DNA from 4 places in the Paenibacillus sp. FSL R5-0749 genome. Region 4 is predicted to be linked to each of the others. Evidence: riboswitches for the same ligand, from Rfam matches in the RefSeq annotation. Region 4 holds a riboswitch; each other region holds the start of a gene.
What was found. A riboswitch is a leader RNA that binds a small molecule or an ion and turns the genes downstream of it on or off. The one in region 4 is predicted to bind thiamine pyrophosphate.
Positions count from the first base shown of each region.

Region 1: it holds a riboswitch for thiamine pyrophosphate, as region 4 does, so the genes downstream of both, MKY85_RS04515 (ECF transporter S component) here and thiC (phosphomethylpyrimidine synthase ThiC) in region 4, are expected to answer to the same signal.
Region 2: it holds a riboswitch for thiamine pyrophosphate, as region 4 does, so the genes downstream of both, MKY85_RS17245 (thiamine phosphate synthase) here and thiC (phosphomethylpyrimidine synthase ThiC) in region 4, are expected to answer to the same signal.
Region 3: it holds a riboswitch for thiamine pyrophosphate, as region 4 does, so the genes downstream of both, MKY85_RS02335 (ABC transporter substrate-binding protein) here and thiC (phosphomethylpyrimidine synthase ThiC) in region 4, are expected to answer to the same signal.

Region 1 is NZ_CP152005.1:1,003,353-1,010,981, reverse strand. Features, by position in the region: gene MKY85_RS04530 (PQQ-binding-like beta-propeller repeat protein) at 1-1,799, opposite strand, end outside; gene MKY85_RS04525 (energy-coupling factor transporter transmembrane component T) at 1,900-2,694, opposite strand; gene MKY85_RS04520 (ABC transporter ATP-binding protein) at 2,669-4,207, opposite strand; gene MKY85_RS04515 (ECF transporter S component) at 4,244-4,837, opposite strand; TPP riboswitch at 5,103-5,213, opposite strand; gene MKY85_RS04510 (copper amine oxidase N-terminal domain-containing protein) at 5,380-6,333, shown strand; gene MKY85_RS04505 (pectate lyase) at 6,523-7,191, opposite strand; gene MKY85_RS04500 (radical SAM/SPASM domain-containing protein) at 7,543-7,629, opposite strand, start outside.
Region 2 is NZ_CP152005.1:3,911,926-3,919,554, forward strand. Features, by position in the region: gene MKY85_RS17210 (thiamine diphosphokinase) at 1-184, shown strand, start outside; gene MKY85_RS17215 (C40 family peptidase) at 478-978, shown strand; gene MKY85_RS17220 (response regulator transcription factor) at 1,096-1,800, opposite strand; gene MKY85_RS17225 (ThiF family adenylyltransferase) at 1,920-2,975, opposite strand; gene MKY85_RS17230 (thiazole synthase) at 2,972-3,739, opposite strand; gene thiS (sulfur carrier protein ThiS) at 3,742-3,945, opposite strand; gene thiO (glycine oxidase ThiO) at 3,942-5,177, opposite strand; gene MKY85_RS17245 (thiamine phosphate synthase) at 5,192-5,887, opposite strand; TPP riboswitch at 6,081-6,190, opposite strand; gene MKY85_RS17250 (ABC-F family ATP-binding cassette domain-containing protein) at 6,266-7,629, opposite strand, start outside.
Region 3 is NZ_CP152005.1:487,744-495,372, forward strand. Features, by position in the region: gene MKY85_RS02320 (ABC transporter ATP-binding protein) at 71-979, opposite strand; gene MKY85_RS02325 (ABC transporter permease) at 1,019-1,777, opposite strand; gene MKY85_RS02330 (thiamine-binding protein) at 1,777-2,067, opposite strand; gene MKY85_RS02335 (ABC transporter substrate-binding protein) at 2,292-3,332, opposite strand; TPP riboswitch at 3,552-3,664, opposite strand; gene MKY85_RS02340 (phospholipase D family protein) at 3,909-5,309, shown strand; gene MKY85_RS02345 (hypothetical protein) at 5,516-5,950, shown strand; gene MKY85_RS02350 (MFS transporter) at 6,311-7,546, opposite strand.
Region 4 is NZ_CP152005.1:716,393-724,021, reverse strand. Features, by position in the region: gene MKY85_RS03380 (YafY family protein) at 1-193, shown strand, start outside; gene MKY85_RS03375 (zinc ribbon domain-containing protein) at 275-1,093, shown strand; gene MKY85_RS03370 (hypothetical protein) at 1,549-1,716, shown strand; gene MKY85_RS03365 (aspartate/glutamate racemase family protein) at 1,894-2,583, shown strand; gene thiC (phosphomethylpyrimidine synthase ThiC) at 3,113-4,897, opposite strand; TPP riboswitch at 5,317-5,430, opposite strand; gene MKY85_RS03355 (IclR family transcriptional regulator) at 5,578-6,321, opposite strand; gene MKY85_RS03350 (alpha/beta fold hydrolase) at 6,681-7,629, shown strand, end outside.

The DNA.
Region 1 (7,629 bases), 290 kb from region 4:
TCATTCAGCTCCTCCAATCTCTGTCCTACCCGAGCAGGAAATTGTGCAAGCTTTTTCCCCGTGTTCAGATCAAGCAGCAGCCACTGATTATCTAACGATAGCCATCTTCCAGCATTCCTGGTTACAAAGGGATCCAGACGTTCAATTCCATCAAAATATGGATCATTCCCAAGTTGTTCTATAGTAGATCGCTTGGCCTTCAAGCTCCATACAGTTCGCCCTGATTGCGGATCGGCTGCAGTCAGCTTATTCTTTTCCCAATACAACACATAAGGGTCATCTGCACTCTTGTTCAATAATTCATAACCTTTCGCGAGTTTTCGCGTCCACAATGTTTTTCCGTTTGCACTATCCAGTACCGTCAACCAACTGTTGCTTGAGCTATCAACAACCGGGCTATCCACGACCACAACGTTTTTCGCAGCAGTGATGCCATTTAGTCTAAAATTTTGCTTAGGGGTGTACGTCCACGTGACCTTCCCGCTCTTCAAGTTCAGATGACGAATACGATCCACGTATTTTTTCTTGTCAGGGTCATAATCATTGTAGATTGTAACGTATTGGCGTGCTGTATCCACCTCAGCCTGCTGTCTTCCAAAACCCCCATTAATCCTCCATAATTTCTGGCCCGTATGACGGTCAAGGGCATATATGGAACCTTCGTAGTAGCCCCCGCTAAATCCACCGTCATCCCCCTTCATCAGGAGTACATCATCCGTGGCTACCTGTAAAAAAGTGTAATTAATATTCCCCTGGTTAGTCCAGACCGGTTTCCAAGGGATTGTCTTCGGCAGCGTTGTGCCGTACATTTTTGTCGTAAACCCATATTCATCCGCCCGACTGATATTCCAATCAGAAACGACAGCATTTCGATCATGCTGTGGTAGATTCCAGCGAGTTCTGACCAGCTTGCCATTCTTGTTGAATGTGACCAAAAATTGTCCATCTTGCCGCTCATATCTCCAGGTCTGTCCAATACTCATTGCATACCCTGTATCATTTAGATTGCCTGAACCCTCTCTCCAATCGGGCTCGCCTAACCACTCGGCCACTTGTTTGGAGGTGGTTGCCTTGTTCAGCTTAATATCCGTCAAATGACGAATAACCGAGGTCGGTAGCGATGTATTCTGTTGGAACCAACCATCAGCCACATTCTTCCTCTGCTCTAGAGCCCCTGCCTTGATCCAGAAGAGTCCTGGCCGATACGTGGAGGATTCTTTACTCCAGGTTCGTGGAGCAATGGAGACGCCATACCATCCTTTCCACTTTGCAACAATAACAGCTTTACTTGTTAGCGCTTTCTCAAAAGTCCAGGTTGTAGCACTGTCTGGAGCCAGATACAGCTTGCTGCCCGATTGGATCTTGAGACTTTGCGGAGCTGTTTCCGTCATGCTTCTGCTCTCCTTCATTGCATACCAACTTGGCAGCCAGAAGTCTCCATGATCGGATGACTTAAGCTGCAACCACTCGCCTCGAACCGATGCCAACCTATACTTCTCGTTTTTTGTAGTATAGTATTCAATCTTCATTTGGTCAGGAGCCACACTGCTGTCCCTCCTGTTTTGAAACAGGGGAATATCATTCATGAGCGTAACGGAGTCTCCTTGTTTGTAGGCCAACTTTGTTGATAAGGCTTGGGGACTTGCTCCCAAAGCTTGGGGCGTTGTAACCGAAGCTTGTCCTCCAAGCACTACCTTTTGTGAATCAAGCATCATCCATCCCGTCAACAGTACAGCTGATAATCCAGTCATGGTAATCCACTTGTACCCCATCCCCTGCCAGTCAGGACCCGTCTTCACTCTCGTTCATCCCCATCCATTAGAAGTTATTTCCATATAGACGTTGTGCGCAGGAAAAAGTTACCGTTTACCTCAATATATTTCTCTCTATCTCCCAGTATTACCTTACATCTACCATCGTAGCATGATAAGGAAAGGTAATCCCGATGTAATAAGCAGCTGTTAAGGTGAGGATATAATAAAATACAAACCACAGATCAGCTCGGGAATAGCCCATCTGAATGTAATACGTTCGGCTCGCCCCATCCGTGAATCCCTTCGCTTCCATCGCTACCGCCATTCGCTGTGCACGACGAATGCTCTGTGCCAGCAGAGGAATAGCATAACGCTTGAGTGTACCATACACGTTCCAGTGCGAACCGCGCTGCCTTGTTCCACGAATACGAATAGCGTAACGGAGCGTCTGGAATTCATCCAGCAAAATGGGGATCATGCGCATCGCGGCCAGAAAGCTATAGGCATATTTTGCAGGAAGCTTCCACTGCTGCATCAGGGAATAAAATAGCCGTACTGGCTTGGTCGTAAGACCAAAGAGTAACCCAGCCGCGGCCATAGTCAGCGAGCGAAAACCCAAGTGTAGACCGCGATAGAAGCTCTCTTCGGTGATGTGAATCAGCCCCCACTTATACCAAGTGGTCTCTCCCTTGCCAAACATCATCATGCCCGCAGACGTAGAGATAAACACCAGAATGAATGGTGATGCGTACAGAATCAATCTGTACCACGGATGGCCTGTCCAGCACAGTAATAACATCATTACCACCGCAACATTGGCCATTACATTCAGATTGTGAATAAGGATAACGATGACAAACATCAGTGTCAGAATAATCATCTTCAACCCCGGATTAACGGAATGAAGCCAGGTTTCACGATGAGGAAACGACAGTTGCATCACTTAACCTCCCCTCATCCACCGACCAGATTCGGGTGCAATATCTTTTTACAATTTCACGATCATGGGTAACCATAACGATAGCTGTTCCTTCACGCCGCAATTGCTCCAGTTGTGCTAACATGGCGAACGTATTACGGGCATCCTGTCCAAAAGTGGGTTCATCCAGCAACAGAATTCGCTGCTCTCTGACCAATGCGGACGCCACACTCAAACGTCGTTTCTGCCCCATCGATAATTGGTAGGGATGGCGCTCGGACAAGTCGATTAGTCCAAATTGATTCAGCATATGATGAGTCCTGGCATGTCTTTCTTCCGTTGTAAGCCTGCCCCCCAGCAATGAGAATTCCACTTCTTCCGCGACGGTGTTGGTTACAAATTGAAACTCCGGGTTCTGAAAGACAAACGCAATCTGATCTGCAAGCTGTTCCGTTTTGCCAGAAGGCTGACCGTGCACCTCATAATGACCTGTTGTTTTCAGGATATTCATCAGAGATAACAACAATGAACTCTTGCCAGCTCCATTGGCTCCGACAATACCAATCCAATCTCCGTGCCATACCTTGGCCTGTTCCACCTGAATGAAAGGTGTTTTTCCACGCCATCCAGTGAACTGCTGCAAGTCCAGTGCAGGCTGATCGGCTGACGATACAGGCGATAAGGATGATACATGAGATACGGGGAAAATCTTCGTTGCATCAGATAAGCCAGACGACTGCTGTGCTTCCAAGCTTGAGGTCCCCTGATTCTCACACGCTTGAAGCTCTCCATAAGTTCCCTCTTCTTCTTTTGTTACCCTCTCCTGCTCATGCTCTTCCCACACGCCTGGATACCAGATTCCATAATCCCTCAACTTGCTCCGTTCATCCGTGAATACCTGCTGTGCTGGCCCATCCGCCACAATCTTTCCTTCAGGTGATAAGACAATGATGCGGTCGACCATATCTACAATCTCGTTTATTTTGTGTTCAACGATGATGATCGTTTTATCACTGGCGATCCGTTTGACGGTATCCCACACCTGGGAAGTCCCCTCATCATCTAACAGTGCCGTGGGTTCATCCAAAAACAATACCTCCGGGTCCATGGCAAGCATCGAGGCAATCGCAAGACGTTGCTTCATCCCCTGAGACATGGACTGGATCAATACACGGTTCTGTTCCAAGGATAACCCCACTTGTTTCAGATAATATTTAATCAGAGCAGGCATCTCTTCACGCGGAATACTTCGGTTTTCCAGAACAAATGCGATCTCTTCATCCGTAAAGGACATGCAGAACTGGGTATCCGGATCTTGAAAGACCACTCCTGCTTTGACGGGAACCTGAATATCATCACATTTCATCGGAATTTCAACCGAACGAGGCATCAGACCGCTCAAGATTTGTAATAACGTCGATTTACCGGAGCCACTTGGTCCAAGCAGCAGCACTTTCTCCCCTTGACGCACAGAAAGAGACAAGCCTTGAAATACCAAGGCTTTCTCTCCCGGGAACTTGCATCTTAGATTCATCACACTTACCGCCTGCGAATTCCCATCTCCGCTCATCTAATCCAACGCCTCATAATCCTGTTTGGATACCGGTCTGAGGGAACGTGTTACACCAGTCAGTTCCAAAGCTTTGGCGAGGTAATAAGCAAACACTCCTGCAATCAGGATGCTTCCGATGAAGCGAAAACCGATGAATAACGTATAATTCCAGGCCGAGAGTGAATCGATATAGCCATACTGATAATCCAGCAAAAGCGAGGCCGCTGCGGCTCCAATGGCTGCAAGACAAGTGACAAACAGATTGGTTTTACGATACAGGAATGCTGCGAAGAAGATCTCGGCTCCCAATCCTTGCAACAGACCATACACCAGTGTGGACATGCCCCATTCACTGCCCAGAAAAGCACTTACCGTTGAAGCCGCAACCTCGGCCAAGATAGCCACGCCTGGTTTACGAATGATGACAAATGCAAACGTGCCCGCCATAAACCACATGCCGTAGATCATCTGCTCCGCATGAACGCCGAATGGTTTCATCAAGTCATACGTAGGTCCCCATATCTTGTAAATCACCCCAAACACCACTGCGATTACGATGGTTACCAGAATATCCGTTAATTTCAATCGTTTGTTGCCTGTTGTTGTTGCCATGTTCTCTACGTCCTTCCTCTGTCCCCTGTGGGGTTGTAAAAGTGTGTGTTCAAAAAGACTGGTTGAACAACCTCTAAAAATAAACAAAAAAAGCCTCCCCGGTTCCGGGCAGGCCTAACACGCAGTATACAATCCTCACAATGATGTATTGGGTGGATGTCGAAATACGGAATATCAACCATCCCTCTCCGCCCTGGCAGATACACCACCACAGTTCAAAAAGGTCTGTTGTTCATCCACGTTCATTCCCACAATTCACCCTTACATATTGCAAATCCATGTTCTCTACGCTGGCATTACCCAGATCAGATATACGGTCAGCGGCACAAGGCCACTCTCTCAGCCCAACTTCATTGAGCTCCCGGTTCACTTATTTCATTGCTTCTAATGTACATCAGATGGGTATTTGTGGCAATCCCCAGAAGTATCACCATGCTTCATTTGGGGTAAATGAACAGGGGATATCTATTGCACACTTTCCATAATATGAAACATTTAGGTTATGTAGTCCGTCTGAAATACTAGAAGGGAGATTGATAGTAATGAAAATGTACAACTCTGCTTGGCAGCTCAAAACATGGAAAATGATCCTTGCCGCTTCGATACTTACCGCAGGTACGGCACCTGCCTTACTCTCATCCACTGTGGCGGAAGCCGCGGCAACTGAACCTAAACCGACAGCTTATATTAACAATGTTCAAGCTCAATATGAAGTTGTCATCCGGCAGGGGACCATGTACGTGGCATTGACTGAGCTTCAATTCCTCGGCAACTATACGTTTGGCTACAATAACAAAACAAAAGAGATCAGCATTAGCACAGGCAGCGATAATTATGTCCTTAAACCTAATAGCAAGACAATGAAGAAAAATGACCAAAATGCAACATTGTCTTCCGCCCCGATTCTGGTGAATGGTAAAGCGATGCTTCCGCTCCGTGCCATTGGTGAGGCTTTTGGTACGAAGGTGCAGTGGAATCAGAAGGCCAAGGAAGCCTACATTTACACTACCGATGCTACGATTGTAAAAGAATATAACAGTTCTGATCTGACTGTGGCGCGCGAAGCCGCACTTCATCTGCCACGCTTCTCTGAACTCGGACAAACACGTCTGGATATTCGCAACCCTCTGGGTCCGGTGGATTCCTCCATTAAATACATTTTTGAACAAGGCAAAAAAGATCGTTTCTTCGTTGTGGAGGATAACGATCTGGTCAGTTATTATGTTCTTAAAAATGGAAGTGCACTGCTGCAATGGCAGGCAAACATCAGCAATAATGCAGGAACTATCGGTGACCTGTTCTTTATTAAAACCAAAGCCGTGGCTGAAGCAGGAACTCGTCCTTCCGTAGCAGGTCAAACACTCGTATCATTCAAGTACTCTCGCATGCTTGAGGAAACCTCATATGAGGTCATAAACAAATTGGGCTCCACGGATACCGGTTCCGTTGCCCCCGAGCATGGCAAAGTCATCGTTGAGGTTCCAGGAGAGAAATAATATGTGCCTCCACAATGAAACATTACTCAGCAGAACTATACTATGGTGACATCTGCATTACAAAGAGCGTTCCTCAAAGTCAGTGTGACAATGACCTTGGGACGCTCTTTTTTTGGCGTTATATTCCGGCTTACTTCCAAATTAAGTGGAGCTTATATTTTTAACAACTCCAGCGATTGAGTCTCTCGTTTAATATTGGACATTGCCGGATTGACTGGTTTTACCTGAAGCAAATCCCTTGAACAGGGTTGGCACTTTGGAATAGCGGGTATTCGTAATTTTCCCTTGAGATACACTGCTATCTGTACGCATAATAGCATCTTTCACATTGGAAATATTGGAGTTATCCAGCGTCATGTTAACTGCGAAGGTTGTTCCACCATTTTGACGTACCAGCTTGCCGATATCATCTGCACGGAAATTTTTGATGTTAATCGTTCCGGCTGCATTGATCTGGAATACTTTATCATAGGCCTTATACGCCGCACCGCCGGTAATGTTGACCGTTCCGGCCGACTTCAATGTGAGTGCATCCTCACCCACATCCTCCCAGACTACATTCGATATATTACAGTTACCATAACAGTGAACACCATCGGCAGCAGGGTATCCGATATTTACATTTTTGAGGGTAGCCCCTGCCTCCAGACGAAATACCGGTTTCTGATTCTCTGCTTGAGACCCGTCACCCAATGTGGAAGGATTGGCTACAAATGTTTTGCCTTGACCGTCATAAGTCGTGCCCGCTGGAACAATAATCGTTGAATTAACAACTGTAGGCGCAGCAGCAGCCGGAACCGCACCAAATATGGAAGCTACCAAACCAGCAGACAACAACAACGTCAACATTTTTTTCATTACTTTATTCCTCCCTTATTCTCTCGTTATTGGATCGTGTACAAGCCTGGGCTTGTACTGAAAGTTCGCATGAGGTGCACCTCTGCCTAACTCACAACCTAATCCTACCAAATAAGGAAGGTAACTAGAATAATCATTAGATCAGATATATCCTGACATCGCATAATGACTGTCATATCGGCATTTTTTTGCAAGTCAGGGTCTTTGAACAATATGCTGATATCAACCTCTGGTATGCTCATTTGTAACGTAAGTACCACTTACTTTAATCCCCAGTAAACAAGAAAGATCACTACATTTGTCTTTCAAATGTGTGATCTTAAATGGCTTCCAGCTTGCTGATATAAGATGTCAGGCTCCAAACCTCTGACGATAACCGCACTTTCGACACAACTCTTCCACAGCTTCCCGCTTGGAAAAGCCATATACCAGATTGTT
Region 2 (7,629 bases), 3.2 Mb from region 4:
TGTTTCTTTACTCCCCTTAACTCATGAAGTTACAGGAATAACACTGGAAGGTTTCATGTATCCGCTGAATCAAGCCACTATTCGCATGGGCCAATCCCTTGGCATAAGCAACCAACTCCTAGGCGCTTCAGGTACCGTCACTATCGATAGCGGCCTACTACTAATCATTCAAAGCAAAGATTGAATGTATCCGCATGGCATTTTAATTATTACGTTTTTGTAACCAATGATTTCGATCATAAAATAGATTCATACACAACAAAGACCCTTGAGATTCAAGGGTCTTTTCTATTTCATCTTTATTTATTATTCGTCAATGATTAATTTTTTGACATTTTTAATTATATTTTAATAAACATACCCAAACCATTGTGGCGCAAGGGATTACACTTGCCCATCCAATTTCTAGGCTGTTACAAAGCTGTTATACTCGCTCTAGCAACTTAACGAAAACGAATTTTGGAGGTACTAACTAATATGAAAACAAACATCTTTGTCCAAAAGGCCGTAACCGTCGGGTTGTGCGCTACACTAGGTTTTGGAGCTGTATTAATGACTAACGCCCCTGTCGCACAGGCAGCAACTGCATCTGTGTCCACAGGTCAACAAATTGTTAACTATGGTAAAAAATTCACTGGAACTCCATATGAATTTGGTGCTTCAACAACAACAACCAGAGTTTTTGATTGCTCTTCCTTTATGAAATATATTTTCAAAAAGTATGGTGTAGACTTGCCACGCACTTCCGTTCAACAATCCAAAGAAGGTAAAGCTGTATCCAAAGCCAATCTTCAAGTCGGGGATCTTGTATTCTTCTCTAGCGGTAGCCGTTCTACTGGTTCTAACATTACCCATGTAGGCGTATATGCAGGGGACGGAAAGATTCTGCATACGTACGGATCTCCAGGTGTAACGATCTCGGATCTGAACTCCGGTACTTGGAAGAGAACGTACATTAAAGCTCGTCGTGTACTTTAGAACCGTTTATAGTTATTTAATTTTAACCAGTAAGGGCCGGATGATATGATCCGGTCTTTTCTTTTACCCTTTTTTCACCACACTTTAAACTGGAGATTCATGGAATGGTTGAAATTTCTAAATTTTATCATGAAGCATATAGCCGATCCCACGCACAGTATGAATCAGCTTCACACTTCTTCCCTTATCTACCTTAACCCTCAGATGTTTGATATACACGTCCACAACGTTCGTATCCATGGCATACTCATACCCCCACACTTCCCTTAAAATATCACTCCGGGTACATGCTTCATTCACATGCAACGCCAGAAATTCCAGCAATTCGTACTCTTTTGGCGTTAATGTTAGGTACTCACCCGCACGATTTACCCGCCTTGAACGTAAATTTACTTTAAGATCATGAACTACAATCACTTCTTCACTCTCTTGCGTTGCATTCGCAAAAACACGCAATAGATTTCGTATTCTGGCTAGCATCACGGTCAAGTGGATGGGCTCCTCCATCACGTCATTAGCTCCGTAATCCAGCCATTCCACGATGACCTGAGGAGATGCATTTGAAGTAATAACCAGCAGTGGTATCACCTGTCCGCTCTCTATCCAACGTTTCAACTCTGATTTCTGATCCTGGTTACGGTGTGCATTCCCCTCTTCCCGGTCTACCAGGATGATCAGGTTAATATGCTGCAACGAAGGCTCGACGGATCGGTTTAGTTCAGAACACTCCATTCGTTGCACCTCATACCCTTCAGCACATAAAACGTCGTAAATAAGGCTAACCTGCGCTCCTGTTCCAATCAGCAAAATGGCTGTTTTCACTGTTTTTCACCCGGCCTGTCTCTATCCCCGCTGCGCGTAGCAGTGGTTGGTACAGTTAGCATGCCGTAAAATGAAAAAGTCCATTCCCTCAAGGGAACAGACTTTGTTTCTTTCTTGCTTTAACCAAAGTAACGATGAACGAGCGTACGCGCTTCAGCTGTATCTTTTGTTCCGTGTACGAGAACACGTCCATCCTGAAATACGACCATTCTATGAGCTCCTGTTGTAAAAGAAACCAGAAACGGATTGAATTCCACTTTTCCTTCTTCAAGTCTGTTCAAGCGATCCGCCGTTTGTTGAAGATTCAGATTCATGCGCCGTGCAGGGCGGATCTGAACGGTATCCCTTCCACATAACACATCGGTTTTTTCCAGATTGGACGCAGAAAGATATGGATACGTTGCCGAAGGGCCACATGAAGGACAGTCTTGCTTTTTCGCACCATCCACATTGATGGATATGTATTCGTTCCTCCACACGTCAAATGACAACAACTTGCGTCTCAATGCATTCTCATTGCCACTAAGCAGCTTCATCGCTTCTGCTGTCTGATTCGCCGTTACCATTTGTACCGCTTGTGGAATGATGCCAGACGTATCACAAGTATCTCCACCCAGAGGGACTTCACCCAGCAAACAATTTAAACATGGCGTCTCTCCAGGCATAAATGTGTAAGTGATGCCGTAACTTCCCACACATCCACCATAAATCCAGGGAATACGATGCTTTTGTGCCATATCATTCATGAGTAGTCGGGTATCAAAATTATCCGTTGCATCCATGATCAAGTCTGCATGCTGAATGAGTTCTTCCAGTTCATCTACTCTGACATCCAATACCTTTCCTTCCACATGAACCGTGGAATTAATGGCAGATAAACGTTTTTCCGCAGCCATCGCTTTCGGCATCCGTTCAATTGCGTCCTGCTCTACATATAATTGCTGCCGCTGCAAATTACTCCACTCCACATAATCACGATCCACGATCGTTATTTGCCCGACGCCTGAACGTACTAACGTTTCGGCAATTCCTGTTCCGAGTGCGCCAGCGCCTACAATTAAAACTCTGCTGCCCTTTAATCTGTCCTGGCCTTCCTTGCCAAGTGGCGCATACCTTTCCTGTCTGGAATACCGGTCGGCCTGCTCGGAGGAAATTGATTGTTGTTGATCTATCATGTATGAACCATTCCTTCCACCGGACTACTGGCCGCTGCATAACGCTTCACAGGAATCATGCCTGCCTCATATGCCAGTCTACCTGCCTCTACACCCATTCGCATCGCTCTAGCCATATTCACCGGATTTCCTGATCCGGATACTGCTGTATTCAACAATACACCATCTGCACCAAGTTCCATCGCATAAGCAGCATCTTTTGGAGAGCGCAACCCTGCATCCACAATCACAGGCACAACGGCCTGCTCAATGATGATCTCAAGATTATAGGGATTAATGATGCCTCTACCTGCTCCGATGGGAGAAGCGCCAGGCATTACGGCATGTACGCCAAGCAATTGCAGCCTTTTGGCCAAAATGACATCATCTGAAATATAAGGCAATACGGTGAAGCCCTTTTCAAGCAAAATTTCGCAAGCCTTGTACGTTTCAATCGGATCTGGGAGCAATGTCTTTCCATCTCCGATGACTTCGACTTTTATCATATCACAAAGTCCCGAAGCCCGCGCAAGCTCGGCGATCCGCACTGCCTCTTCCGCAGTGGAAGCCCCGGCCGTATTCGGAAGAAGCGTGTATTGATCCAGATCCAATGTATCCAGGAAATGCTTCTGGTTACGTTGCTCCAGATTCAGACGACGAACAGCAAAGGTTAAAACTTCCGTTCCAGAAGCATCCACAGCCTGACTCTGCACTTCAAAATCCGAAAACTTGCCTGTTCCGAGCAATAATCTGGACTCAAACGTATATTTACCAATGTTCAACATCATCAACCGCCTCCTACAAAATGTACAATCTCGATTCGATCGCCTTCTCTTAATGCCGTTGACTTGTGATACTCACGCGTTAAGATATGCCTGTTCAGCTCAACAACTACAGTCTTGACTTGCAGGTCAAACGATTGGAGCAGTTTATCCACACGATTTAATCTGTCTTCAATCTCCATCCGTTGTCCATTAACAATGATATTCACTGCACCACTCCCTTTCTGTTCAAACGCTCTGGATTCAGCGCTTCAATTCCGAGTTCTTCTGAGCTTTTGCCAGTGATTAACTCCGCGATAAGCCTGCCTGTTATCGCACTTAGCAAAATACCATTACGGTAATGCCCAAAGGCAGCGAACAGTCCAGGTATACTCTTGCATGCACCTATATAAGGCAGCCCATCTGGCGTTGCCGGTCTTACACCTGCCCACGCTCGCTTAAATTGCGCTTCTTTCATCCCGGGTACCCAGTGGGTAGCCGCTGTTAGCAGCTTCTGAACACCCTGTACAGAAACATTCAAATCCGTTCTGCCCGGCAGACTGGTTGCCCCGAGCCAAACTTCGCCATTGGCTTTGGGAACAATATAGACATCCTCTGCATAAACCGTTCTGTCAGGTCTGTACCCTGCATGTTCATCTGAGAACTGAACGGCAGCTATTTCTCCTTTTACCGACCACACAGGTAAGCTCAGATTCACATGTCTCATCAATGCTTCACTCTGTAATCCAGCCGCTATAACGACATGTTTGCACGTTACCTCACCGATCGATGTGGTGATCCCCTGCACGCCGTGTTCGTTTGCTTGTACACGTATACCCTGTATGTCCTCTATAAACCGAGCTCCCATGGCTTGAGCAGATTCCGCATATGCCCTAGTTAGATGGACAGGAAGGATTTCACTCTCGTATGGTCTGTAGTAGGCTCCGTAAGTATCTCTGTTAAGCCACGATGCCTCCTGTTGCACAACCGAACGATCCAACCACACCTCATCAGCAGACAAACCGGAATTTCGATTGTTCTTATAGCGGTTTAATTCACTGTATGATCGAAAAGGGGTCAAGAATCCATGGCGTTGCAGCCCAACCTCTACCCCACTAAGGGTATCCATTAGCACTTGTTGCTCAATAAGTAACTGTCTACTCTGCCTGCCAAGCTTAGCCATCAAAGGATGAGCAAAATCCTCACTATCTGGCGCCAGCATTCCAGCCGCTGCGCAAGAAGTGCCTCCCGCAATTGCGGAACGCTCCAGCAACAAAACATCCTGTCCCCGGGAAGCAAGCTCATACGCAATGGCACAACCAACAACACCTCCGCCTACAATAATGGTTTCTGCATGAATCTTATCCGGATTATCAGTTACACTTTTGCTTCTTGATTCCGTTTCAGAGTTCAGTTGATGACTGAAATGATTCCTGTTCTGACCCGTTACGATCTCATTCATCCTCTCATCTCCTTTCACCGGCTTAGACTTCCTGTAGCAACGATAGCGTGCCTTAGTGATGCAGCTGCCCGATCCGGGGAATCGCTCGACCATACATTTGAGATCACGGCAACTCCCTGTGCCCCTGTAGCGCGAATCGCTTGAATATTTCCCGGCTCTATGCCTCCGATCGCGATGACAGGAATGGAGACACCTCTGCATACTTCATCAAGAGCATATAATCCTCTTGGTTCTAGATCTGGCTTGCTGTTGGTCGCGAAGACATGCCCAAAGAAAAGGTAATCAGCTCCCTGTTCTTCAGCGATTTTTGCCTCATCGATGGAATGAACAGATACACCCAGACGAAGTCGCTGCATTTTGCTTATGACAGCAGGGTTGTATTTACGTATCGCATCTTGCCCCCAATGAACACCGCCATAAAGATCAATCTGTGAAGGCAGTTCTGAACCATTGATAACGATGCGACAAGATGGAATATTAACATTACGCAGACTTTCAGCCCAGCCGATCTTGCCTTGCCATGTAAGTTGTTTCTCTCGTATGTGAATATAGTCCACCCATGGCCAAACGTCCTTGGCTGCTTTTACAAAAGATGCTCGATCTCCTGCACCCGCAGATACAACATGCAATTCAAATGATTCGTGAACATGCTCATGGAAAATTGCGGTACCCTCCCTCTCCTTCCAGGCGTGAATGCTATGAAAACACAAAAAAAGCCACTCCCGTAGGGGAGTGGCTGCGTATGAATTATAGGATCAGATCACTGACTGATGCATACAGTTCATTTCGTGCAGTACAGCTAAAGGCCTATAGCCTTAACGTTATACACGCAACTGCATGTTTCAATTCGCTTAGCAGACGGTTGAAATCTTTTCGAGTTGCCGTTTGCTCACGTCATTCACTGAAACGCGCTCGCCACTTCCCTACGCTGGTATGATCCAGATCAGGTGCAAAGGGTCCGGAATCGCATTCTTCCATCTCAGCCGCATCGTGCGGCCCCCCTAGTGTTCATATGAAGTTGTAGCCTATGTTACCATAGACGGATTTTTTTGTCACCGTCATTTCTGTTAAACATGGTCTCAAATCATCTAGTTTTTCTCAGACCATTCTTCGACATTCCATGTTTTGGTGACCCAACCCTCGTAAAAATCAGGTTCATGAGATACCAGTAACACCGTTCCCTTAAATTCTTGCAAGGCACGCTGCAACTCCGCTTTGGCAGTGACATCCAAATGGTTTGTCGGCTCATCGAATAAAATCCAGTTGCTTTCGCGCATCAGGAGTTTGCATAAACGAACCTTGGCTTGTTCTCCACCACTCAGCATGTTGAGTGGACGAGTAATGTGCTCATTCTTTAATCCGCAGCGAGCGAGATGACCCCGGACCTCATTCTGAGTCAAATGTGAGAACTCATTCCAGACATCCTCGATCGGCGTGATATTTCCAGCACGAACCTCCTGTTCAAAATAGGCCGTTTCGAGATAATCTCCCAAAAAGGTCTTTCCACTCAGTGGAGATATTTTCCCGAGGATGGTTTTCAGCAGTGTCGATTTACCCACACCATTACAGCCTACAATGGCAATTTTCTCACCACGTTCAATCGTCATCGTCATTTTGGGCAGCAAAGGATAGGTATATCCAATTTCAAAATCAATGCCCTCAAAGACCGTTTTGCTACTCGCGCGGGCATCCTTGAATTTGAACGTTGGTTTAGCCGCTTCATCCGGGCGATCAATACGTTCAATCTTGTCCAGCTGTTTCTCGCGGCTCTTCGCACGACCTGAAGTTGAAGCCCGCGCCTTATTACGCTGAATGAAATCTTCCTGTTTCTTGATGTACTCTTGCTGTTTCTCGTATGCATCAATATGCTGGGCTTTATTCATATCAGCCATCTCCAGGAACTTGTTATAGTTCGCTGCATATCTCGTTAATTTGGCAAATTCCAAATGATAAATGACATTTACGACTTCATTCATGAATTCCGTGTCATGGGAAATTAAGAGGAATGCATGCGGGTAGTCCTTTAGGTAACGTGACAGCCATTCAATGTGCTCTACATCCAGATAGTTGGTTGGCTCATCCAGTAACAGAGCTGTAGGTTTTTCGAGTAGAAGCTTGGCAAGCAGCACCTTGGTGCGCTGTCCACCACTTAGAGCTGCGACATCTCGATCAAGACCAATTGCAGACAAACCAAGACCATTGGCCATCTCTTCAACTTTTACGTCAATCAGATAAAAGTCGCCCTGTTCCAGTTGTTCCTGAATATCGCCCATATCTTCCAGCAACTGCTCCAGCTTATCTGGATCTGCATCTGCCATCTGGTCCGTAATATTCATCATTTCTTTTTCCAATTCAAGCAACGGAAGGAAAGCATCCTTAAGCACATCACGAATCGTTTTGCCTGGCGTAAGCTTTGTGTGCTGATCCAGATATCCATAACGGACCTTAGGTG
Region 3 (7,629 bases), 230 kb from region 4:
CTATGTTACGCAGAATTTCTTGTGGTGGATCACCCATTAAAGGAAAATAATAACTTTAAAACCCGCGCTATCAAGATAGGCGGGCTTTCTGCTGTTCTTCTCTCATCCACTGTGCAATCTGCCGTTTACGCTCCAGAAAGGCGGATTCCTCCGTAATTTCTTCTCGTCTAGGGCGATCAAAAGGAACATGTACCTCATGCAACACCGTTGCAGGCCGGTTGGATAATACATAGACCCGATCCGCAAGCAGCAATGCTTCTTCGATATTATGGGTGATGAACAGCACCGAACGACGGTTCTGTTCCCAGATATCGAGCAGCCAGCGCTGCATGTCGCTACGTGTGAGTGCATCCAGCGCGCTGAAGGGTTCGTCCAGCAGCATCAACTCCTGCGGACTAAGCAGGGCGCGCAGGAATGCAGCGCGTTGCTGCATACCGCCCGACAGCATATGCGGGTATGCCTGCTCGAATCCGGCAAGACCCACGCTACTTAACCATTTTCGAGCCTCCGCAAGTGCTTCAGCCCGGGGAGGAGTATCCATAGCTACTTCACCAGCAAGCAGTACATTGTCTTCAATGGTACGCCAAGGGAAAAGGGCAGACTGTTGTGGCATATAACTGATCCTGCCACGTTGGCCCGTAACATCGTGACCGTTCATGAGCACTTGCCCTTCCTGTGGCTTCAGCAGACCACCGATGATATGGAACAGGGTGCTTTTGCCACAGCCGGATGGCCCAACGATAGCGACAAACTCACCTTGCTTCACAGTCAGGGACAGGCCGTTCAACACCGGTAGCCTGCTCCGTCGTTCACGAAATGATGCATGAACATCCACGACGTCCAGTGCAGGTGGAACCGAAGCAGCAGTCGTATATGTCGGTAGCCCGGAATTAGTCGAGTAAATTTTTTCACCGTGCTTTGGTTCCAATGTGCGTGCTCCCCGTTCAGGCTGGACGTGTTCGTCCTGTTGCTGATTCATATGCTGATCACTTCCTAATATATAGACTTACATGCTTTGTTATCGCTTCTGTGGCCGCCAGCGCACGAGCAGCTTCTCCAGCAGCGCGATGAGCAGGAAGAGCAGCAAGCTGAGCGCAACAATAATCATGATCGCCACGAATAAGCGATCTGTGCGATAAGCTGATTTTTGCAGCATCATATAATAACCAATACCCTTGTCTGCACCAATCCATTCGGCAATGATGGCGCCCATCACGCTATAGGTAGCGGCGATTTTGATACCGGAGAATACTGATGGTAGTGCATGGGGAAGCTCCAGCTTCCAGAAGATATGACGACGTTTGGCACCAGCCATGCGCATATAGTTCATCATCGCTGCATCTGTACGGGTCAAGCCGTCCATGGCCGCCACCGCAACGGGGAAAAAGCAGACTAATATGATGGTAATCAGCTTGGGCAACAGCCCGAATCCGAACCAGATTAACAGGAGCGGTGCGAGCGCGATGGTCGGTATATTTTGACTAAGAATAAGTAAAGGATACAGGGCTGACTTGAGAAAAGGAACCAAATGCAGCACCATTGCAATCAATAATCCAACCGCTGTTCCAGCGGCGAATCCGATCAGCGTTAACTGAATGGTTGCGGAGGCATGCATGCCCAGTCGCTCCGCTTGGGATGCCGCTTCGCGGGCGATATCGGACGGTGCGGGCAGCATCCATTTCTCGATGTGGAACAGGGATACAGCTCCCTGCCATATCGCTATAAAGAGAATAACCGCCACGAAGGGCGGCCATACACTTTTGAAATAGGCATTCATTAGCGGTACTTCTCCGTCAGGGTATCCATGCTGAAGCCAGTAGGGCTATGGGCGATTTTAATCTGGGAGATGATGCTTGGGCTGCCAGCCTCGACGAGTACTTCGTGCATTTTGCGGACAACCTCCAGCAGTTCCTCCAGTTCCCCTTCCATCGTGGTGTCGAGCGCGTTCACCTGATATTTTAGGCCGGATTGCTGAATAACTTCAATGGCGCGATCTACATAAGGGTAAGAGTTCTCGCCATTTGGCGTTTTTGGAATAACCTGAATGCTAAGTAATGTGCTTGCCATGAGAGATCACGGCTCCTTTCGTGATATATAAAATGAACTAATGACGGTTACACTTGCCACTTCGATGACAGAATAACCTTCCAATCGCTGTTATCCCCAGATTTTTTTGATTCCCTTTCTCTAAAGGGAAAATCCGGTGATAAAGGCGACCGCTTCGCTATTTCACGTTATTTCTGTCCTCTCCGTCCTCGTGTAAATATTAAGTTCGTTTTATATGAGAAATTTTATTGGGGTAAAAACGCGTTCGTATATGCTTTGCTCACGTCGACCTGTTCATCCAGCAGTTTTTTGCTAAACATCCAGTCAGTGTAGTTCTGCCACACTTCCTGTTTCTGTTCTCCCCAGCGTGGGGCGTCATCCGTGTACTTCGGACTCAACCATTTCTGGCTTGCCAGTACCAATTCCTTGTCCAAATCCGGTACAGCCTTGATTAGAATGTTTGCGGCGTCTTCAGGATGATCAATTGCGTATTGATATCCTTCTGAAGTGGCTTTCAGGAATGCTGTCACCAGCTCAGGATCGTTCTGAATGGTCTGCTCGTTCGTTACGAGCACAGGCGTGTAGTAATCCAGTGCATCTGAATAATCCTTCACATATAACATGTCGATCGGTTCCCCGCGCAGTTCAGCTTCAATCCCCGTCCAGGCGTAGAAAATCCATGCAAAATCAATATCCCGTTTCACAGCGGTGAAAAAGTCGGCATCACCCATGTTAATGTTTTTCACTTTGGATACGTCGGCGCCTTCGCCTTCCATAATGGATTGCATCACGGCTTCTTCCACAGGGGAACCCCAGCCGCCATAGGTTTTGCCTTCAAAATCTTTCGGTGATTTAATATTCCGATCTGCCGGAGCAGCAAATCCGGATGTATTATGCTGAATAACCGCTGCGATGGAGACGAGTGGAACCCCTTGTGTACGGGCTTGAGTTACACTTTCCTGATAACTTACGCCAAATGGCACTTCATTGGAAGCAACCATCGTATCGGCGCCGCCGGCACCTGGCTGAACAATCTCCACGTTCAAACCTTCAGCCTTATAAAAACCTTGATCTACGGCCGCATACAAGCCGGTATGATTCGTATTTGGTGTCCAGTCGAGCACCACTTTAACATCCTTGAGGGCTGCGTTGTCACCTTCATTGCTGCTCTCCGTATTCGTGCTGCCGTTCTGTTCAGCCGGGGCAGCTTCTTTACCGCCACATGCGACCACAGTCACCAGTAGTACACATAAGAGCAACAGTCCCATTGTTTTACGCCATTTCATCTGTGATTCTCTCCTTCGGTATGTCCGGCCAGTGGCACGGGTACTCCTTGGCTTCATATCCAAGCTTCTTGCATAAATCGACAGATTTATACCAGCTATGATCCGGATAACGTCACTTTTTTTAGCTCTCTGGCTATATAAAAGAACATTAAAAAAGCGCCCCGTAATCCGGGACGCGTGCAGGCGTTAGAGAGGTGGCGTTCAGCCATAGGGCTGTGCCATTTCGATATACTCCGATTCCTACGCTGGCATGATCCAGATCAGGTCTAAGGGTTAGTATCTTGGTGGGATACACTCTCAGCCGGCCAATTCCGACTCCCCTGGGAAACTATGAAGTTACGGGCATTACTAGGTGTAATTATAGGCCAGAGGCCCAGTCGTGTCCAGTCAGGAACTGGATGGGAACGGATTTCCGGTCATCGTCTATTTGCTTCTAAGCCGCTTCGGTGATTAGTTTTTGATCGTTTGGCCTTGAGCCGAGCAGCTTGATTCATTTAAACAACATAATTTAGGTACAAAAGGAGATAGTACTGCTATACCAATAAATACTTTTACATAAAAATGGGGGAGTACTGAATGATCCTTAAAACCATAATCGCAATGATTCTGTGTTATAGTGCCTACATTTTTTTCACAGCCTACCTTTTATTTTTGGTTCCGTCTCCATCTGCTATTGAAAATACGGATATGCAAAAATCGTTAACAAGAGGAAGTACAACAGATCGCGTAATGCTCCTGGAGGACGGCTTTCAATCGGGTCAGGTGAGAATCCAGACCATTCGAGAGGCAAAAACAAGCATCGACCTGGCCTATTACTCCATTCAAAAAGGAAAAACATCTCAGCTTTTTTTTGCTGCTTTATTCGATGCGGCTGATCGGGGTGTTCAAGTTCGAATCATTTTAGACGGGATTTTTCACAGCATGCGCGGAGGATTGCGTGATATTCCAGATGCCATTGCAGCTCATCCCAATGTCGAATTAAGATATTATGAACCACTCCACCTATTTATGCCATGGACATGGCATAATCGTCTGCATGACAAGATCCTTCTTGTCGACAACACATATGGAATCATTGGCGGCCAAAATATTGGTGATAAATATATGGCATTGCAACCCCCAAAAGACTATGTTTTTGATCGCGATGTCCTTGTTTACAATGCAAACGATAATACGAACAGCACGGTTGTTGAAATGAAACAATATCTAGATCAGTTATGGAACCATCCATTCACCAAACCAGAAAAACATGCAAAACGTCAGCATCATGCAAAAGGGTTAAAAGAGCTGGCTCAGCTGGCTGATTTATATCAAAAAGCCCAGGCTCAGAGTGATCCTTTTGTGAAAGTGTTGCCCAAGGAATGGGTTCGAGGAGCTCTTCATTCCGACCACGTTGCTTTCATTCACAATCCAATTAAAAGGCTGTATAAAGACCCCATCATGTGGAGGACATTTGTTCATTTCGCCAATGAAGCAAAGTCGAAAGTGTACCTTCAGACGCCATATGCCATTCCCACCAAGAAAATGGAGAAAGCCGTACATCTGTCGATGAATCCAAAAGCAGAATGGGTCATGCTAACCAATTCAATCCAACAGACCCCTAACCCTTTGGCTTTCGCGGGATACTTAAGCTCTAAAAAACGGTTGCTTGATACCAGTCTGGCCATATATGAATACGAAGGCCCTTATTCCATACACGGCAAATCATTTGTCATGGATGATTACCTCAGCATGGTTGGTTCGTATAATCTTGATCCCAGATCTGCCTTCCTCAATACCGAATCCGCTGTAGTCATTTCCGGTTCTGCATTTGCCAACCAACTAACAGAGGCTATGGATATCAAACGTGCACATAGTACACTTGCGGTTAAAGATGAACATCCAGCAGAATCTACGAATCAGAAAGGCTCTGTTTTCAAACGAATAGCAATCACAGCGTTATCCAAACTGTCTTTTCTCTGGAAATTTATGTTGTAGAAAAAAACGTATTCTCTTGAGCTTAACTTTTTCTCCGGTTTATCAAAACTTGAAAATCAGATTTGTTCACGGAATGTTCACTTATGTGGTGGGGGTCATCATCTCTATAATTACGAAGGTAAACAGAGAGGATGAGAGAATTGCCAACGAGCAAGAAGGAACAAATTATTTTCGGCTTAATGATGTGTACAGGAATGGTCCTGGTGATGATGACTTTCAATTTGTGGCACACTGGGATACTTGGCAAGTTGTCCCCGCTTGAGATCCTGTTTCAATTCCTATTGTGTTTTGTCATCGCTTTTCTGGTAGAGTCCTTCATTGTTGGCCCAGTAGCGAGAAAAATTGCATTTTCCTTACCTTTTGACAAGTCCAACAAGATCCTTGGTGTGCTGGTCATGTCATTTTTTATGGTGATTGGTATGGTTCTGATCATGTCCTTGTATGGAATGATCTCGGCGTATCTTGCGGACCAATTAAATGGGGTATCCGTACTTGGTACGTACCTGCATACAATCGCTCGTAATTTCAGTCTGGCACTTCCATATCAGTTGATCATTCTAGGGCCGCTCGTACGATATGTATTCGGTAAATTCATCAAGAGCAACGGGCCTATAATGCCTACTGTTAACAAAAGTGTGTAATTCCGATGGCCTTAAAGTATTTCCTGGGCAATCTTGTGCAAATGAATAGATCGTAACGAATCGAGAACACTTTATTAAGTCGGTTCTTGGGGAATGAAAAATCTAACGAATCTTAGCGGCGTTAATATGCCAAAAAAATGCAACAAGACCTTGATTTGAAGCTAATTATCTACAATAACTTCTCTAAGGTTCGTTAGATTTCGAACATACAGAAATGGAGCAGAATAGCGTGTGCTGGGTTCGTAAAAAACAGAGTAACGCTACCAAAAATGTCTACCGTCAAGTCATGACAGTAGACATTTCGATTTCTTTAATAGGTAATTCTGATTCTATCGCTCTGGACTGTATCACCCATAGCTGTTAAGTCGCTGGATCGACCAAATGTTTGTTCTGCCACTGGTACGTGATCACGCTAATGACAAGCAGGCCAACTGCAAAGATAGCAAGCATCCATGCGGATTGATTAACCGCCAGATGATCAAGACTCCATCCCGTGGTCAAAGGCAAAATGGCACCGCCAACCCCACCTGAGGCAATCAAAATGCTAGGTGTGGATTCTTCGGTTCCAGGCAGCAGTTTACTGGCGAAGACTAGGGCAATCGAGAAAATGCCTGACATGGCAAGTCCGAGTAGCAAGATGATGAGAAACGCAGACCAGATTTGGTCTGTAAATGGAAACACCATTAACAAAAGCACAGATGCAAGACAACTGTACAGCACATAGACGCGGTACTGGAATTTCTCTGCAATATATCCCGCGAAGAGTCGTCCTACAGACATGGCAATCCAGAAGCAGGTGACACTAAGCGCTGCTCCGGCTTCCTTCATGTTCATTTTCTCAATCAGGATCGCTGGCATGAAGTTTGCAAGGCTCATCTCGGTGCCAACATAAAGGAAGAAGAACAGGACGAACAGAACCAGAAGAGTCAGGTTGCGTCCACGATAGGTTGGGCCGGGTATACGGGTATCTGCGGAATGCGGTTCACCTGATGCACTGGCAGTGTGAGTGTGTCTCGAAGCATCGGCTGGCTTCCGTCGCTCCAGAACCTTGTCCAGCTCACCGAATGATCCTTTCGCCCAGAAAGCAAAGGTCAGCGCTGCGCAGATCGCAACAACGAGAAAGGATAAACGCCAGTATCCGGCAGCAATCAGACCGCTGGCCATGAGCGGCATGACCATCGCTCCGATCCCGAATAACACTTCCAGTCGGCTCATGGCAACAGCCGTATTGTCTTTGATTGCAGCGATGATAATGGTGCCAATGACAGCTTCAACCATTCCGAATCCGAAACCGGCAGCGGGTGCGATGACGTACATCCAGCCCCATGGCGGCAACAGCATGTAGGATAATTCTGCGATACAGAGCAATGCTGTCGCGATTAACAGGCCTCCCCTTTTACCAAAGCGTCGGTTCAGCCACGGAGATAACAATACACCGCCCAGGAATCCGGCAAATTGAGCGAAGATCAATGTCCCGCCCTGGCTATAATCTTTGCCGTAATGTTCCAGTGCAACGGGCAGAATGGAACCAAGCACAACGTGGGCAAGTCCAATGAGGAAATAGGAGAGACACCCGATCCAAAGTAATTTTTTCATAAAGAACTCCTTCTACATATATACATAAATTGAGGATCACAATAAAGCGCAACCATGAAGACAAAGTCTATCATAACAGGACA
Region 4 (7,629 bases):
TGAAAATGTATTGCCTGACGGGAACGGCTATTATATCAGCCAGGTCGCTTTTCCAGAAGATAACTGGCTGTACGGCTTCATCTTGGGCTTTGGGGCGGATGTTGAGGTGCTGGAACCCTTGCATATTCGGGATAATGTGTGCCGTATAGCCGAACAAATTGTTCAAAATTATAAAACATCCGCTCAAACCTGACAGACAGCTGTCCAGTTCCTCCCCGTATACTTCAAATATGTTCAGGTTGAAGTTGCATATATACCCAAGGAGGAATAAAAGATGAACGTTACTGTATGTCAAAGCTGTGGCATGCCACTCACCATCCCTGCCCAATTCGGAACGGAGGCAGATGGAGGCACAACCCGTGAGTACTGTATCTATTGTTACAAGGATGGGAAGTTTGCACAGCCAGGAATCTCGCTTGAAGGCATGACGGAGATGTGCACCGCCATTCTGAAGGACGAGGGCATGGATGAGGAATCCGCTCGTTCGATGCTGCGTAATCAGCTTCCTTTTTTGAAACGTTGGCGCACGAATACAACGGATCAACACGAAGTATCTCCGGCTGCAAACTCTGCCACTTCTGCTATACCGGGTCAGGTTACAACAACTCAATCGTTATCTGCCCAGCCCGTTCGTTATGTCACCCTTCCGGGCAAACGCCTAGCCGGCATATCCGCCCGCACAACCAATGCCATTGAGATTAGTGGCAAAGGCTGTATCCAAGGTCTTTGGAACAATTATTTTGCCTCAGAGCATCTCCCTGCACCCGAAGCTACTCGTTATGGCTGTTACACGAATTATACCGATGGCATAAACGGAGAGTACACCATACTGGTAGGGCATGAGATCAGTTCGGAGGAATCATTGCCTGAAGGATTGGACGACATTCTGCTCCCGCCTGCAACTTACGCCATATTCACTTCCAGAAAAGGGCCAATGGCAGAGGTTGCTCACGAAGCCTGGGGAGCCGTATGGGCATGGGAGAAGCAAAGTGATCGTACGTTCACCGGAGATTTTGAATTGTATGATGAACGCAGCCTGAATCCCGAAAATGCACAAGTCGATATATACATCGCCGTTCGAGATAGTAGATAAAACCAACACTATATCAACTCAGACTGGATCCAAATTTTCCTCACATCCTTCTGCATATCATGCAAGCTGCCGAGTTCACCCGGCAGTTTTTTTGATGTTCCTCCCGTGATACAACCGCCTATAGTACCAAGTTAGTTAGCATGGAACCTACCTATTCAACCAGACAATATGCCTCATAAGCGGGTACCATTGACTTCCTTAAAATTGGGACTATTCACATAACAACCGATTCCATCCTCCCACACAAAACCTTTCAAATCAGGTTCTTTACTCCTGAATTTCCCTAAAACCGTTTACATCTCCTGAATACGGGGTAAAATCACTACAATCCAATTGGAATTACGCTTTAAACTCTTCTATTTCGTCTAACAAGTCACATATACCTATATGCGCACCTGGCAGGGTAACCTGTCGAAATACATAATTCACAAATATGCTTCAAAGGAGGAACCAAGATGATCCGCATGCCTATTCAGCAAATGATCCCGTACCATCACCAATATCCGCGCAACACGGCGACCACTGCTCCTAAAAAGGAGAATGAGAACACTCAAGGTCTATCCTTTCATGAAATTTTACAGCAAAAAATGGCGAAGAAAAATGCTTCTCCTTCCCTTAGATAAAATGAAAGCTGGACGATTGCCAGTCCGGTTATGAACCGTCTTTCCGCAGCTTGGCGGGAGGACGGTTATTGGCGTTGAATCGCAAACAACTGTACAGTTCTCAGGCATGTTTCTATAATGGTTTAAATATCTACGATTACCATGACATTATACGAACTGTAAAAGGGGATTTAGCACATGAACACCATCGGTTGTTTTCACGCTCACTATTCCAACATCGCCTTAATTGAAGAGACGCTCGCTGCTTATGAAGTTGAATTGGTGCATTACGTCGATCCAGGCCTGGATCGTCTTAAACATGACGCTGACTTTTCAGATGTCGTCATCCACGAGAAAGTAGCTCAGACGCTCCGATGGATCGCCGAGTGTCATGCCGATGCCATTCTGGTCACGTGTACCCTGTTTGCGGCAGTACTGGAGCAGGAAGCCACAGAGGTCCCTGTGCCTGTGATCGGCATAGATGATCCGCTATTGCAGGAGATGCGGCAAGTACCAGGAGATTACATCATAGCCTTCACCAACCCGGCAACCATTGAAGGAACGATGGCACGGCTGAATCAGGCATTACAGCAAGAGAATGAGAATGAGCATCCCTACATTGCAAATACATATCAGACGGAAGCGGTGTGCATCCCTGGGACATTTGAGTTGATTATGCGTGGAGATCAGCAAGGGTATTTCGAAGCGGTGCGTGAGGGATTACAGCAGATTGCTGAGCAGTATCCGAGTAAAACGGTAGTGGCAGCTCAACTGTCTATGGCTCCCGCTGCTGCACAGGTTACTGCAGACACAGGCATTGCGATCCATAGTCCGCTGGCATTGCTTGCGGCATATTTGGAGAAGAATTTGGAAGTGGCTCGACAGTAGCGGCTGATTTGGAGTGACATATTACAATCACTAAAAATATGTGAAAAGCAGTATGTAGGCTCCTTTGCAAAATAAAAATGCTCTCGAACAAGAGCATTTCAAATGGTATAATCACTTTGTACAGCCAATTTGTGGTGGGAAATAGGCTTGCCTCCACTGGGAGGTGATCCTATGAACTTCTCTTTTAACGACGTAATCGTGTTCGCGATGTTAATTATTGCGCTCCTGACATACATCGATCGTAAAAAGAAGTGACCCGCCACAGGTTGACGGCCTGACGGGTCACTTCATCTGAACTTGCTGCACTCGGAGGAATACCCACCGCAAATGCTGTGCAGGAGTAGCCATTGGCCTGGCTACTCTTATTGGTGTTTACTTACATTCATTTTATTAAACATCTGCTAGACAATCAACCATAATACTGATAAAAAGTATTAGGAAGCTGATCAATAAGAGAAAAATACGACATGATATCATTATTCTCACCTTCAAACGATGTCAGACTGCCAAGGTTAAGCTGTACCAGCGCCTAGGAGCGTGTCCGATACTCCTCAGCCTTTTCCTGCATGCCAGCTATCACAGCCTCATTCTCGGACAATCCTTTATCTGCCGCAAAGGCACGAATGTCCTGCGTAATGCGCATGCTGCAGAACTTCGGTCCGCACATGGAGCAGAAATGTGCCTCCTTAGCCCCTTCTGCCGGCAGCGTCTCATCATGGTAGGAAAGCGCCCGTTCCGGGTCGAGTGACAGGTTAAACTGATCCCGCCAGCGGAACTCGAAGCGTGCCTTGGACAATGCATCATCCCGGCGCTGAGCACGCGGATGGCCTTTCGCCAGATCAGCGGCATGGGCCGCGATCTTGTAGGCAATAACCCCTTCGCGCACATCATCCTTGTTAGGCAAGCCCAGATGTTCTTTTGGCGTGACGTAACAGAGCATGGACGTGCCAAACCAGCCAATCATAGCCGCACCAATGGCGGACGTAATGTGATCGTATCCCGGGGCAATATCGGTCGTCAGTGGCCCCAAAGTGTAGAAAGGTGCCTCTTGGCATATCTCCATCTGTAGATCCACATTCTCCTTGATCTTGTGCATCGGTACATGCCCCGGGCCCTCGATCATCACCTGCACATCATGTTTCCATGCGATCTGTGTCAGTTCCCCGAGCGTAGCCAGTTCCGCCATCTGAGCTTCGTCATTCGCATCGTAGATACTGCCTGGACGAAGTCCATCTCCCAGCGAAAACGCCACATCATACCTTTTCATAATCTCGCAGATTTCTTCGAAATGAGTGTATAAAAAATTCTCCTGATGATGCGCAAGGCACCATGCTGCCATAATGGACCCACCCCGGGATACAATACCTGTCATCCGCTTGGCGGTCATGGGGATATAACGCAGCAGCACACCTGCATGAATCGTAAAGTAGTCCACGCCCTGCTCTGCCTGCTCAATGAGCGTGTCTCGGTACAATTCCCAGGTCAGCGCTTCCGCTTCGCCATTCACCTTCTCCAGTGCCTGATACAGCGGCACCGTACCAATCGGTACAGGTGAATTACGGATGATCCATTCCCGTGTCGTATGAATGTTTTTGCCTGTAGACAGATCCATCACGGTATCAGATCCCCATCGTACCGCCCAAGTCATCTTCTCGACCTCTTCCTCGATGGAGGAAGATACGGCAGAGTTACCTATATTAGCATTGATCTTCACGTGAAAATGACGACCGATCAACATCGGCTCACTCTCCGGGTGATTGATGTTGGATGGCAGAATCGCCCGTCCACTCGCCAGCTCCTGCCGCACAAATTCCGGTTCCACCCCTTCACGGATAGCGGCATACTCCATTTCTGGTGTAATGACGCCCTGCCTTGCGTAGTGCATCTGGGTGACAGAGCGCCCAGCCTGAGCACGCAGTGGTGGTCCCAGAAATCCAGGGTATTCCTCTGCCCCGGCTCTCCGCCCTCCGGGCTTTAGTCCGTTATCCTCGGGTTGAACGGCTCTGCCCTCATATGCTTCAACATCACCGCGTTCCATAATCCAATGATTTCGGAGCGCGGGTAATCCCTTCCGAATATCCATCTGGAATTCGGGATCAGTCATGGGGCCGCTCGTATCGTAGACACGTAGCGGTTCGTTATGCTCCACCCCTTGGGGAGTATTCGTGTCATGAAGGGCTATCTCACGCTCAGGTACAGCTATGTCCGGCCGTGAGCCCTGAATGTAGACTTTGCGGCTGCCCGGAAAGGGCTGAACCCGTCCAGCCGCTCCTGTTTCCTTTTCCACCTGCTGACCGTTATGTTCCTGTTCCATCGCTTGTTGTCCCGTTTGATTTCCTGTACTCATGTTTGCTCGTCTCCTCCTCCGTGTTCGTTCACTTGGTTTGGTTGGCATCGTCATCAGCTCGCTTATGCACCTGTCCCAAATCATGCAGAGCGCAGAGAAGAAAGAGCGATCCTACACCAGACCAAGGGGGAGACATTATTCATGTACAGTTAACAACAGAACGGAGGTTACCACAGATCATGGATCTATAATGACTGCTCTCTCCAAGCCCACTTTTGCAGGTTATTGAAAAAACAGTCCATGGAATGTGTATTATCTCGCCCGTCCACTGTATATAAAAAAAGCCGGCCCCCGAAGGAACCGACTTTAATGTCCATCACCAATAATGCTCCTGGTTGCAGCTCCATAACGGAGTCCTGCAAGAGTCACACATGTGGTGGTTGTGGTCATATCGCCGATTACTTCCCTACGCTGGTATGATCCAGATCAGGTGCAAAGGGTCCGGAATCTCATGCGATTCCGTCTCAGTCCGGACAATTCGGACTCCCCCAGTAACGTTAAAAGTTGCGGCATACATAAGCCGCTGTTCATATTCAATGAAGCTGACCCCGATGGGCCGTCCATTACAGAGTAGCGCAACCGGAACATAAAAACAACCTTTATATTCCAGAACACCAACCCAATTGGAGAAAAACCTTACATCAATATCAGGATAACATGAGCCCCATCTGCGTAGCAGCTTCCTTTAGCACAGGTGCGTATTCGTGCAAAGTCTCCTGCGAAAGTCGGCTGACAGGCCCTGAGACCGAGAGAGCAGCTGCAATATTGCCTCGGCGATCCATAATCGGTACAGATACTGCTGCAGCTCCCGGCTCACGCTCCTCATAACTCGTCGCATATCCGTTATCCCGGATATCTCCCATTTGCGCCAAATACACCGCCGGATCAATAAACACCGGCCACTCCGGCCCGTTCATCAGTTCCTCACGATCCTCATCCGTGGCAAACGCCATCAAGACTTTGCTGGATGCGCCAACAGACAGCGGAAGTCTAACACCAACGGGAGCAACTCGGCGAATCGCCTGATCACTTTGCACCGCCTGAATCCGAATCCGTTCACTTCCATCACGCAGGTACAGACTCACGGTCTCCCCCAATCGATCTCTCAGTCGCTCCATCGCAGGCAGCAGCAGAATAGCGGGATCATCACTGCGGGACATATGAGCCGACAGCTCCCAGATTCGGATGCCTAGTCGATACTTCTCTGTTGCTGCATCGCGGATTACGAATCCTCGATCCTCCAGTGTAGCCATCAAGCGGTGCACTGTACTTTTGTGCAGGCCGATCTGGCTGGCAATCTCGGTGAGTCCCAGATCACTGCGTGTGGTAAAACATAATAATATATCCAGCGCCCGTTCCACAGCCCGGACGGTTAACTTGCGATCTTCCATGGCATAATGCCCTCCTCATGTTTCATCACATGAAACTTGGTTACATAAATTATATGAGAAACGGTCTCATCTGTAAACCAAAAAGAGCCAAAATTGAAATAGACCAACGTGTAAAATTTTCCTTTTTATAAGACTTAATCCCCTGTAATTTACACACTAAGGTAATGTTACCCATATATCTTAAGAACTATATAACAATTGCGTAACAAATGCCCTCAATCAATTGACTTTGACTATATTGGAACATACGATAAAGATATATTACATTAAGATATCGCTCTGAAGCAGGCTCTGAAATAAACGCAATTCTCTTTTCATGTCGTTGTTATCTTCAACTGAACTTCAAAGGAGGGGCATTCATGTATCCAACATCCCAGAGCGAAGCCCCGCTGCAAACAAAAGTGTCCGATCTGCCCTCTTCCCTATCACCGAGGCTGATTCGGTTCAAACATATTATCGTAGCGCTGCTGCTCTCCGTTGTATTTTTTCTATTGTTTTGTTTTATTGCACTGCATGGTTACATCGCATGGGTATTATCCAACCCGACTGTAGCGCCTGTCTTCTCCAATCCGATGCAGGCCAAGAATATGAAGTACGAAGACATCACGTTCCCGGCAGCAGATGGCAGCCGGACAATGCAAGGATGGTATATCCCTGCTGACAATGCCGCAAGCAAAACGATTATTTTCAGTCACGGCTATGGTGCCAATCGTGAAGAAACATGGGTACCCATGTATGACCTGGCACACTATGCCCATCAACTTGGCTTCAATGTGGTCATGTTCGATTATGGCTTCGCCTCACAGGTGAACAAAGCTGTAGCCACAGGTGGCAAGGCTGAGTCACAGCAATTGCTGGGTGCCATCCAGTTCGCCAAGCAGCGCGGTGCGCAGGAACTGGTAGTCTGGGGTTTCTCCATGGGTGCCGGTACGGCGCTTCAAACCGGACTGATTACACAGGAAGTGGATGCGATGATTCTGGACAGTACGTTCCTGCTTGAGCCGGATACGCTGTACCACAACATTCATAACCAGATCGATCTCCCGCGTCAGCCTACACTGGAGATCATGAAGCTGTTGTTCCCTGTTCTGAATGGTACCGGATTGCAGCAGATTCCATACCAGGAAGTGAAAAAGGAAGATTATCCGTTCCCGATTTTCTTCATTCATGGTACGGAAGATGAGAAGGCGCCTTATCCGATTGCAGAACAGCTCGCCGCTAACCAGACCAATCCGTACTCGGATGTATGGATCGTCCAGGATGCACACCATGAGTTGATCTTCCGGGAGCATCCAAAGGAATATCTGC